3 regions of the Ilyobacter polytropus DSM 2926 genome follow, and region 1 is predicted to be linked to each of the others. Evidence: riboswitches for the same ligand, from Rfam matches in the RefSeq annotation. Region 1 holds a riboswitch; each other region holds the start of a gene.

Region 1 (3,283 bases):
TCAGCTAGCCTTTTTAGACCTCTAATATAAGCTTCAGCCGTCTTTCGGTACTGCTCTGGAGAAAATATAAGTGTTATATTTACACAGATACCCCTAGAAATAAGCTCCTCTATAGCCACTATCCCTTCATCAGTTGCAGGAACTTTAAACATCACATTTTCTCTGTTTACCTTTTCATGAAGTCTTATTCCTTCTGAAAGGGTTTTTTCTGTGTCTTCTGCCAACAATGGGTTAAGCTCTAGACTTATATACCCGTCTCTTTCTGCAGTTTTTTCATACACAGGTTTCAGAATATCTGCCGCCTCCTGTATATCTCTCACAGTTAACTCGTCGTATATCTCTTCAACTGATCTTCCATTAGAAGCTAGTTCTTTTATTTCATTGTCATAGTCGTTACTTTTTGCTATGGCATTATGAAATATACTAGGATTTGATGTAACACCCATAAGCCCAGCATTGATAAGTTTTTTTAGTTCTCCGCTTTGTATGATATCTCGACTAATAAAATCAAGCCATAAACTTTGACCTAGATTATCTAGTTCTCTTATGATTTCTTTGTTCATTTCAACCCCCCTGAATTATATGCTTGTAATATATTATGGGTTAAAATTTTAAAAAAAGCAATTTTTTTTACACTCTAAACCTTTTTAAGAACTGGTTCTTTGAAAAAAGCCAGTGTTTCTCCGACAATAACTTTTCTAAGTACTAAAAGTCCAACAAGATTTGGTATTACCATAACACCATTTACTATATCGGCAATAAGCCAGATTGTATCTAGCTTTAAGAAAGGTCCTGATGCTATCATCACAAGGAATATAACTTTAAACCACTTGATAGCTTCCTTTTGGAAAAGATACTGAGTACACTTTTCTCCATAGAAGTTCCAACCTATTATTGTAGTAAAGGCAAAGAATATTATTCCAATGTTCACGATAAGAGAACCATAAGAACCAAGGTAGAATTCAAAAGCCTTTGAAGTAAGTAATGATCCTGATAAACCGTCTTGAGACCACAAACCTGATGAAACAACTATTATTCCAGTAATGCTACAAACTATCAAAGTATCTAAAAATGGTCCTATCATTGATATTAGACCCTGTTTAACAGGTGAGTCAGTTTTTGCACTAGCCGCTGCAATTGGTGCTGAACCAAGTCCGGCTTCATTTGAGAATACTCCTCTAGCAACACCGGCTCTCATAGCCATCATAATTCCAGCTCCTGCAAAACCTCCTACTGCTGCACTTCCATTAAATGCAGATTTTATTATAAGAGATATAGCCGACATTGTAGCAGAAGGATTTGAAGCCATTATTACAACTCCACCTACTATATAAAATACAGCCATGAATGGAACAAGGAATGAAGCAACCTGAGAAATTCTCTTGATTCCACCGAAAGTAACAAGGGCTACTGCTATTGTAAGGACAATACCGGTAGTCATAGTCGGTATTCCTATGGCACCTTTCACACCTTCTACCACTGCGTTTACCTGTGGGAAAGTCCCTATTCCTAAAAGGGCAACCATTATTCCAGAAAAAGCAAATACTTTTCCTAAAAATTTGTTTTTAGCACCTTTTTCGATATAATACATCGGTCCGCCTGAATATTCTCCGTCTTTTTTTTCACGGTATTTGATTGCAAGAAATCCTTCTGCAAATTTTGTACTCATACCAAAGAAAGCAGCAATCCACATCCAGAATATAGCACCTGGACCTCCTAACTTTATTGCAGTTGCTACACCTACGATATTACCTGTACCGATTGTAGCTGCCAGAGCTGTACAAAGGGCTGCAAATCCAGATACATCTCCCTCTTTAGAATCAGAATTACCGTCTTTTTCAAATAGAAATTTAAAAGCTGTTACAAGTTTTGAAATCTGAATACCTTTTAAATTTACAGTAAGATAAATTCCAGTTCCCACAAGTACAAAAAGTGTAGGAAATCCCCATATAATGCTGTCTAGTTGTCCTAAAATTTCTTTCATTTTTTCCTCCCTTATCTGTCAGATGGCAGAAGGGGCGTAATAAAAAAAGAGACTACAAAAAAATGCAACCTCTAGAAAACACGCCATGCCTGTTTTCCTCTGTCCTTTTACCTGAGAGTATTACTCCTTCGGTGACTAGAATTAACCAATTCTCTCCAGAGGCTCGTCCAGTATAGGTCCATTTACCTGAAAGATTTACTTCTTCGGTGGCTGTAAAAACAGCTCTCTCCCCATACCTTCATCCGACTTAATTAAATTTTTATTAAAAATATAATAATCAATTTATTAAAAAATGTCAAAGGTTTTTTTTTAATACATATCATTATATTTTTTTATACCCCCTTAGACTACTATATATATTATTAATAATCTCTTAATTATTTAATTTTATTAAAATAATTTTATGACAAAAGTTCTTTTGGATCTGTCTAATAAAGGAAAATAAAAGAATAAGAGTAATCTTTTAATAGGTTACTGTGTTATACTTTTTATCTAATTTTTTATTCAGGAGGAAATATGAAAAGGGCAAGGTTAATATACAACCCATATTCTGGTGAAAATTATATAGTGAAGCATTTAGATACTATTTTTAAAGTTTATCAGAAAAAGGGATATACCATTGATGCTTTCAGAATAAGCTATGAAGCTAATATAGAAGATGCATTCAAGGATATTGGAGGTGAATACAACCACATAATCATAGCAGGTGGGGATGGGACAGTAAATCAAATAATTAATATAATGAAAAAAACAGGTATTGACTTACCTGTTGCCATACTTCCAACTGGCACTGCCAATGATTTTGCAACCTGTCTGGGAATGCCAAAAGATATATCTGAAGCCTGCCAACAGATCCTCAGTTCTAATGTTAAACTAATCGACCTTGGAAAAGTAAACGATACTTATTTTGTAAATGTTGCCAGTACAGGCTTATTCACAGATGTTTCCCAAAAGACAAATGTCAATCTTAAGAACACAATGGGAAAATTGGCATATTATTTCAGTGGTATTATAGAGATCCCAAATTTCAAGAGACTTCAGATAACAGTTGAATCTAAAGAACTAAAATATACAGGCCACTCGCTTATTATATTTGCTTTCAACGGAAAAAGTGCTGGAAATATTGATATTGCCTATAAGTCTCAGCTAGATGACGGACTTTTGGATATTGTCATAGTAAAGGCAGAAATAATGACCGAAACCCTTTTATCCTTTTTTAAGTTTTTAAAAAAAGAGCATCTTGAAAATCCTAAGGGAGTAATACACTTCAAAACTAACCGATTATCTCTAAAGTGCAAT
Region 2 (3,283 bases), 160 kb from region 1:
TTATACTGATTCTCCCTGAAGACCTTTCCAGATGATAGATCCATCGGATATTAAAAGGCCTTTCCCTGTTTTCTTCTGAAAATAAATACCACTCTCTAATCCAGCCTCTATACAAAAGTTTTCTTTCTGCTGAAATCTTAAAGGGATGTATTTCCACACCTTCCCTTGTAAACAAAATTTCCTCCTGGTTTAAATAAACAAATTTTATTTTCTCTTTTTTATCTATACTCTCCCTCAAAAAATCCAGTTTGTATGAAAGCAGATTTTTTTCTACCTCCTTTATCCTTTTGGAAGAATAGTAAAGATGACTTTTTACTCCGAGATTTTCTAGCCTTATAAGTTCATACTTTTTGTAATACTCATCTGGAAGAGTGTCTCCCTTCTTTCTATTGCACTTTTCACACAAAACCACTGCATTTAAACCTGCTTCCTTATCCTTTAAGGGATAACCCTTAGAAATTGGAATGTGATGGTCTATTGATAAATGCTCTGTACTACTGCATTTAAAACACTTATTTTCAAAGATACCGTAAAGTTTAAGCTTTTCAGAATCTGTCAGCTTGTCGTCAAAAAATACTTTTATCTCTTTTCTCTTTATGTTATCGAAATTTATTTTCTCAGAACCTAGAATCCCTCCATCTTTTTTATCTCCATAAGGAGATTTAGACTTTCTTGTAAAAATAAAAATTATTATAAAAACTGCCATCCAGAAAAAAATAACATTTATCATAAAACCTCCCCTGAAATATACCTCAATATTGCCAAGGCAATTAATAAAATATTCAAAAGTGCTTTAGTTTATCCTTTTAATATTCTTGTCCAAAAAATTAGGACTAAAGTACCAAACTTAATATTTTTTCAAATTTTCTTTGACAATTAGAATAAAATACTATAGAATGACTTCGATAAATAAAATTTAATAAAGTCGGACGAAGGTATAGGGAGAGAGCTGATTAATCAGCCACCGAAGGAGTAAAACTCTCAGGTAAAAGGACCTATTCTGGACGAGCCTCTGGAGAGAACTGTTTAGTCAGTCGCCGAAGGAGTAATACTCTCAGGTACAATGGACAGAGGAAAACAATCACTTGTTTTCTAGAGGCTGCATTTTTTGTAGCCTTTTTTTATATCTCATCCGGATTTTTTGTTGGTCGTAAAATATTTATTATAGATAATTTTAGGGGGGATAAAGATGGAAAGAACATTTGCGAGTGATAATTTTAGTGGGGTAGACCCAAAGATTATGGAAAAACTTATGGAGGCAAACCAAGGACATGCTTTTGCCTATGGTATGGATCCTCTAACTATAAAAGCAAAAGAAAAATTTAAAGAGATTTTTGGAGATGTAGAGGTATTTTTCGTATTCAATGGAACCGGGTGTAACGTACTGGCACTAGAGGCTATGAAAGGAAGAGCTACCTGTGTTCTATGCCCTGATACAGCTCATATATTTCAGGACGAAGCTGGTGCACCTTCGAAAATAACTGGGATGCAACTTCTGCCTGTTCCATCTGAAGATGGAAAATTCAGTATAAAAGCTGCTGAAAAATTCCTGTCTTTTAAGGGCGCCATTCATAAACCTGAGGCTCATATAATATCTATAACTCAGGCTACAGAGCTTGGAACTGTATACACTCCTGCAGAGATAAAAAATATTTCTGCCTTTGCAAAAAGAAACAACATGCTTCTGCACATGGACGGAACTAGACTTTCTAATGCTGCTGCAGCCTTAGGATGCTCTTTAAAAGAGATGACTGCCGACTGTGGTGTAGACGTGCTGTCTTTTGGAGGTACAAAAAACGGTCTTATGTTTGGAGAGGCTATCGTATTTTTCAACAAAGAGTTAGCAAAGGACTTCTTTAGACTTCGTAAACAAAATCTTCAGCTTCACTCAAAAATGAGATTTATATCTGCCCAGTATCTTGGACTTTTAGAGGATAATTTATGGCATACAAATGCATCTAAAGCCAACAGTATGGCAAAGTACCTCAAGAAAAAACTTGTAAATCTAGGTGTGGAAGTGACAAATGATGTCATGGCAAATATTGTCTTTGCTAAGATCCCTATGGATGCAGTTGAAGAGATGCAGGAATTTTCATACTTTTACCTATGGAATGAATACAAAAAAGAATCAAGATTTGTAATGTCATTTGATATAACAGAAGAGGATATCGATATTTTTGTGGATAAATTAGAGGATGTGTTAAAAAAACAAAGTATATATTTGTCTGAAGGGACGTGCTGTGCTTCGTAAAACAAAAAGGCATCGACCTTCCCTGAAAAACTAATTTTTACGGAGGGATAAAAATGACTTTTGACTTTGACCTCATTGTTATAGGAGCAGGGGCAGCAGGACTAACATGCGCTATCACTGCAAAGGGTTTTGGCAAATCAGTACTTCTCATAGAAAAAAACAGAACTGGTGGGGAATGTACCTGGTCAGGCTGTGTTCCTAGTAAAGCCCTTATAAATATTTCAAAAGAGATAAATTCAGCCAGAAAGTACTGTGACTTTGTACCTGATACAAGAAAAATAATGAAAGATGTAAAAAAAGTAATTGAGGATGTCTATTCTCATGAGACTCCCGAAGTCCTTGAAAAAACTGGAATTAATTTTCTAGAGGGAGAGGCTGAATTTACAGAAAATAAAACTATAAAAATAGGGGAGAATACCTTTAGCGGTAAGAGTATTATTATTGCAACAGGGTCTTCTCCCTTTGTGCCCCCTATACCTGGTATAAATACTGTGGAATATCTTACAAATGAATCTTTATTCCTCCTTGAAGAAATTCCGAAATCCATGATCATCCTAGGCGGTGGGGCTATTGGAGTGGAAATGGCCCAGGCTTTAAACCGTATCGGAGTTGAAGTTCATCTAGTGGAGATGTTAGATAATATTCTCTTTAGGGAGGACCAGGAGTTTGCACACATCTTAAGGGAAAAACTAATAGACGAAGGAGTCAATATACACATTAAAACAAAGGCTGTGGAAGTTAAAAAAAACAATAACACTATAATCCTCACTGTGGAAAAAGATGGACAAAAAAGTGAACTATCTGCAGAATCTATGCTAGTGGCTGTAGGGAGAAAACCTTCGACAGCATCTCTAAAGCTTGAAAATGCAGGTATAGAATATAACAAAAAGGGTATAGAGGTGGATAAACATCTAGAGACAAACATCCACAACATATATGCTGTAGGAGACGTTGTAGGCCCATATCAGTTTTCGCATATGGCCAATTATCAAGGTATAATTGCGGTGCAAAACGCCCTTACACCTCTTAAAA
Region 3 (3,283 bases), on a different replicon from region 1:
CAGGTGCAGATACAACTACCACCATCTTGTTGCCCTCTTCTTTATTTTTAACTACCCACTTAGCGACTTCCTGCAGTCTCTCAGTGTCCTTTACGCTTGTTCCACCAAATTTCTGTACTATTAATGCCATTCTCCTTACCCCCTCGTATTAATTCCAAGAACGACTGGCTAAAACTTTATATATGTCAGATACTACAGCTGAAGCAGTTGCGTCCATCCCTGCTCCCTCTCCGAAGAATATTGTTTTCCCTGTATATGAACCGTCTATCTCCACAGCATTGTAAACTCCGCCTACATCATAAAGAAGTTCGCTGCTTTCAATTAGTTGTGGTGATACTCTTACTGTCAGCTTTCCTTCTTCTTTAAATGCTTCTCCTAAAAGTTTGTATCTTTTTCCTTCTGCCTTGGCTTTTTCGATATCTTCCTTAGTTAACTTATCAATCCCTGTTATAGGTATTGATGAAAATTCCTTTAGTTCTCCCCAAGCTAAATATGCAAGAACACTTATTTTATGTCCTGTATCGATACCAGCTACATCAAATGTAGGATCTGCTTCTGCATAGCCTTTTTCCTGAGCGTCTGCAAGTGCTTCATCATAACTCATTCCCTCTTCCATTTTTGAAAGCATATAGTTACAAGTACCGTTTAGTATCCCTCTTATTCTTTCAAATCTATTTGGAAAAAGTCCTTCTTTAAGGGGAGTTACAACTGGAATCCCTCCTGCAACTGCTGCCTCAAAGAAAAACTTAACATTATTTTTTTCTGCAAGAGCAAATAATTCTTTTCCGTGAGTAGCTATAAGATGCTTGTTTGCACACACTAAGTTCCTTCCTGATCCAAGGATTTCCTTTGCTATTTCAAAGGCTATCCCCACTCCGCCGATTAGTTCTACAACTGTATTGATCTCTTCATCTGCTAGTATTTCTTTATAATTATTTGTAAAGTTAAATTTACCAAATGGAAAGTTTCTCTCTTCAAGGTCACAAACTTTTGTAACATTTATTTTCTCTCCAAACATGGCCTCTAATCTATCTTTCTCAAGTGTAAGAATTTTTAAGACTCCTTCGCCTACAGTACCTAATCCTATTACACCTAATTTCATAATTTTCCCCCTTTTGCAAGTACCTCTGCTATTTGTACGGTGTTTGTTGCTGCACCTTTTCTAAGGTTATCTGATACTACCCACATGTTGAGACCATTTTTTATGCTTGGATCTTTTCTAAGTCTTCCTACGAATACTTCATTTTTTTCATCTGATTCTGAAGCCAGTGGGTATACATTGTTTTTAGGGTCGTCATACAGCACAACTCCTGGAAAATCTTGTAGTGCATCTCTTAATTTCTGAATATCAACTTCTGATTCTGTTTCTACGTTTATTGAAACTCCGTGACAGTTAAGTACTGGTACTCTTACACAAGTTGCAGTTATAGGCAACTCTGGAACTTCAAGAATCTTTCTGGTTTCATTTATCATCTTCTCTTCTTCTTTGGTGTAGCCATTGTCTAAAAATACATCTATATGCGGAAGGCAGTTATTTTTTATCTGATAAGGATAAAATCTTTTCCCTTCTTTTAATTCCTCTATACCATCTCTACCAGATCCTGAGACAGCCTGATAAGTGCTGTAAACAACCCTTTTTAGTCCAAATAAGTCTTGAACCACTTTTAAAGGAAGTACACACTGTGTTGTTGAACAGTTTGGATTTGCTATTATTTTGCTATTTTTTATAGCCTCTGGATTTACTTCAGGTACCACTAGCGGAACATCTTCTGTCATTCTCCATGCACTTGAGTTGTCTACTACGATAGCTCCTCTTTCTGCAGCTTCAGGAGCAAATTTCTTACTTGTTTCTCCACCGGCTGAAAATAGTGCTACATCTACTCCTACAAAACTTTCAGCTTTAAGTTCCTCTACAACTACTTCTTTTCCTCTGAAAGTCATCTTTTTACCAGCTGACCTAGCCGAAGCCAAAAGCTTTATCTCTTTAACAGGAAACTTTTTTTCTTCAAGTACCTGTAACATTTTCCTTCCTACCATACCAGTTGCCCCAACTACCGCTACAACATAACTCATTGATAATCCCCCCTAAAAAAATTTAAATATATAAAAAGAGGTTACAAAAATGTAACCTCAAGAAAACAATCCATACGCAAAAATAGTTGCGTGGGTTTTCCTCCGTCCTTTTACCTGAGAGTGTTACTCCTTCGGTGACTGATCAAACAGTTCTCTCCTGAGGTTCGTCCAGCATAGGTCCATTTACCTGAAAGATTTACTTCTTCGGTGGCTGTTTTACCAGCTCTCTCCCTATACCTTCATCCGATTTATTAAGCTGTCAGTGACTCGACATTTATTTACCGTGTTGAAGATTATAATAATAGATTTTTAAAGAAATGTCAAAAGTTTTTTTCTTTATTTAACATTATTATGTTCACTCTGATAAAATTATCTTTAATCACTACAGCTTTAGCCCTTTATTAATGTATAATTTATCAGGCTGAGACTTTTCACTGTTTGATGAGGTTGTTATTTAATTTTATAAAAAAATGCCCGTTAAGAACATATGTTCTAAACGGGCATTTGACTACTTTTAGACTCTATCCCACTTAGAAACATTCCACATTTTCATTATTCTAAAATGGGTCTGAATCAGCAGAAATTCTGATTGCAAACCCTACATAATAATTATGGTGGTGGTTATAGTTAGTCTAAACATAGCATTTCTCTCCTCTATACTTTTGTGACAATACTCTATCACAACTTTTATTTTTACTTTCGAAACTTTTTACTGTTTTTTATAACTTTGTCTTTCCTAGAAGAACTTTTATGTATAATAGCAGTTATAGACCATTAACGTCAAGTTAAAAATTTTTAATAAATAACTCCTTGCATTATATTAATTTTTCTAGGTTTTTAATAAAAATCTGCCTTTAGTATAAATATATTTCATAATAAACCCAGAGTTAACAAGGGTTAAACAATGTTTCACTCTATAAAACTTGTCTTTCTTTTATAAATTTAATAAAATTTTCATGATCTTTTAATTGAGAAGTTTTATAAGCTAGTACCAATTATTTGATACAAAAAAAAAAGTTTTTTTTCAAAATATTTTTGTTTTTCATTGGATAAATAAAAAAAGGCGTCCTAAGACACCTTTTTTATTTTTCTTCTATCAAATTCAATTTAGCTACTCTGTTAAAAATCTCATTTAGAGATTTCAAAAGAGAAAGTCTATTATTTTTTAACGATTGATCTTTATCCATTACCATTACACTGTCAAAAAATC

What was found. A riboswitch is a leader RNA that binds a small molecule or an ion and turns the genes downstream of it on or off. The one in region 1 is predicted to bind glycine.
Region 2: another riboswitch for glycine. It lies ahead of ILYOP_RS13550 (threonine aldolase family protein); the one in region 1 lies ahead of ILYOP_RS12855 (alanine/glycine:cation symporter family protein).
Region 3: another riboswitch for glycine. It lies ahead of ILYOP_RS03415 (aspartate-semialdehyde dehydrogenase); the one in region 1 lies ahead of ILYOP_RS12855 (alanine/glycine:cation symporter family protein).

Annotation. Positions count from the first base shown of each region.
Region 1 covers NC_014633.1:632,026-635,308, forward strand. Annotated here, with positions in the region: gene tal (transaldolase) at 1-563, opposite strand, end outside; gene ILYOP_RS12855 (alanine/glycine:cation symporter family protein) at 638-1,984, opposite strand; glycine riboswitch at 2,081-2,146, opposite strand; glycine riboswitch at 2,149-2,226, opposite strand; gene ILYOP_RS12860 (YegS/Rv2252/BmrU family lipid kinase) at 2,501-3,283, shown strand, end outside.
Region 2 covers NC_014633.1:792,097-795,379, forward strand. Annotated here, with positions in the region: gene ILYOP_RS13545 (HNH endonuclease) at 1-730, opposite strand, end outside; glycine riboswitch at 930-1,007, shown strand; glycine riboswitch at 1,010-1,074, shown strand; gene ILYOP_RS13550 (threonine aldolase family protein) at 1,190-2,251, shown strand; gene ILYOP_RS13555 (dihydrolipoyl dehydrogenase family protein) at 2,305-3,283, shown strand, end outside.
Region 3 covers NC_014632.1:757,491-760,773, reverse strand. Annotated here, with positions in the region: gene ILYOP_RS03425 (aspartate kinase) at 1-130, opposite strand, end outside; gene ILYOP_RS03420 (homoserine dehydrogenase) at 149-1,102, opposite strand; gene ILYOP_RS03415 (aspartate-semialdehyde dehydrogenase) at 1,099-2,073, opposite strand; glycine riboswitch at 2,173-2,236, opposite strand; glycine riboswitch at 2,239-2,316, opposite strand; gene glyS (glycine--tRNA ligase subunit beta) at 3,156-3,283, opposite strand, start outside.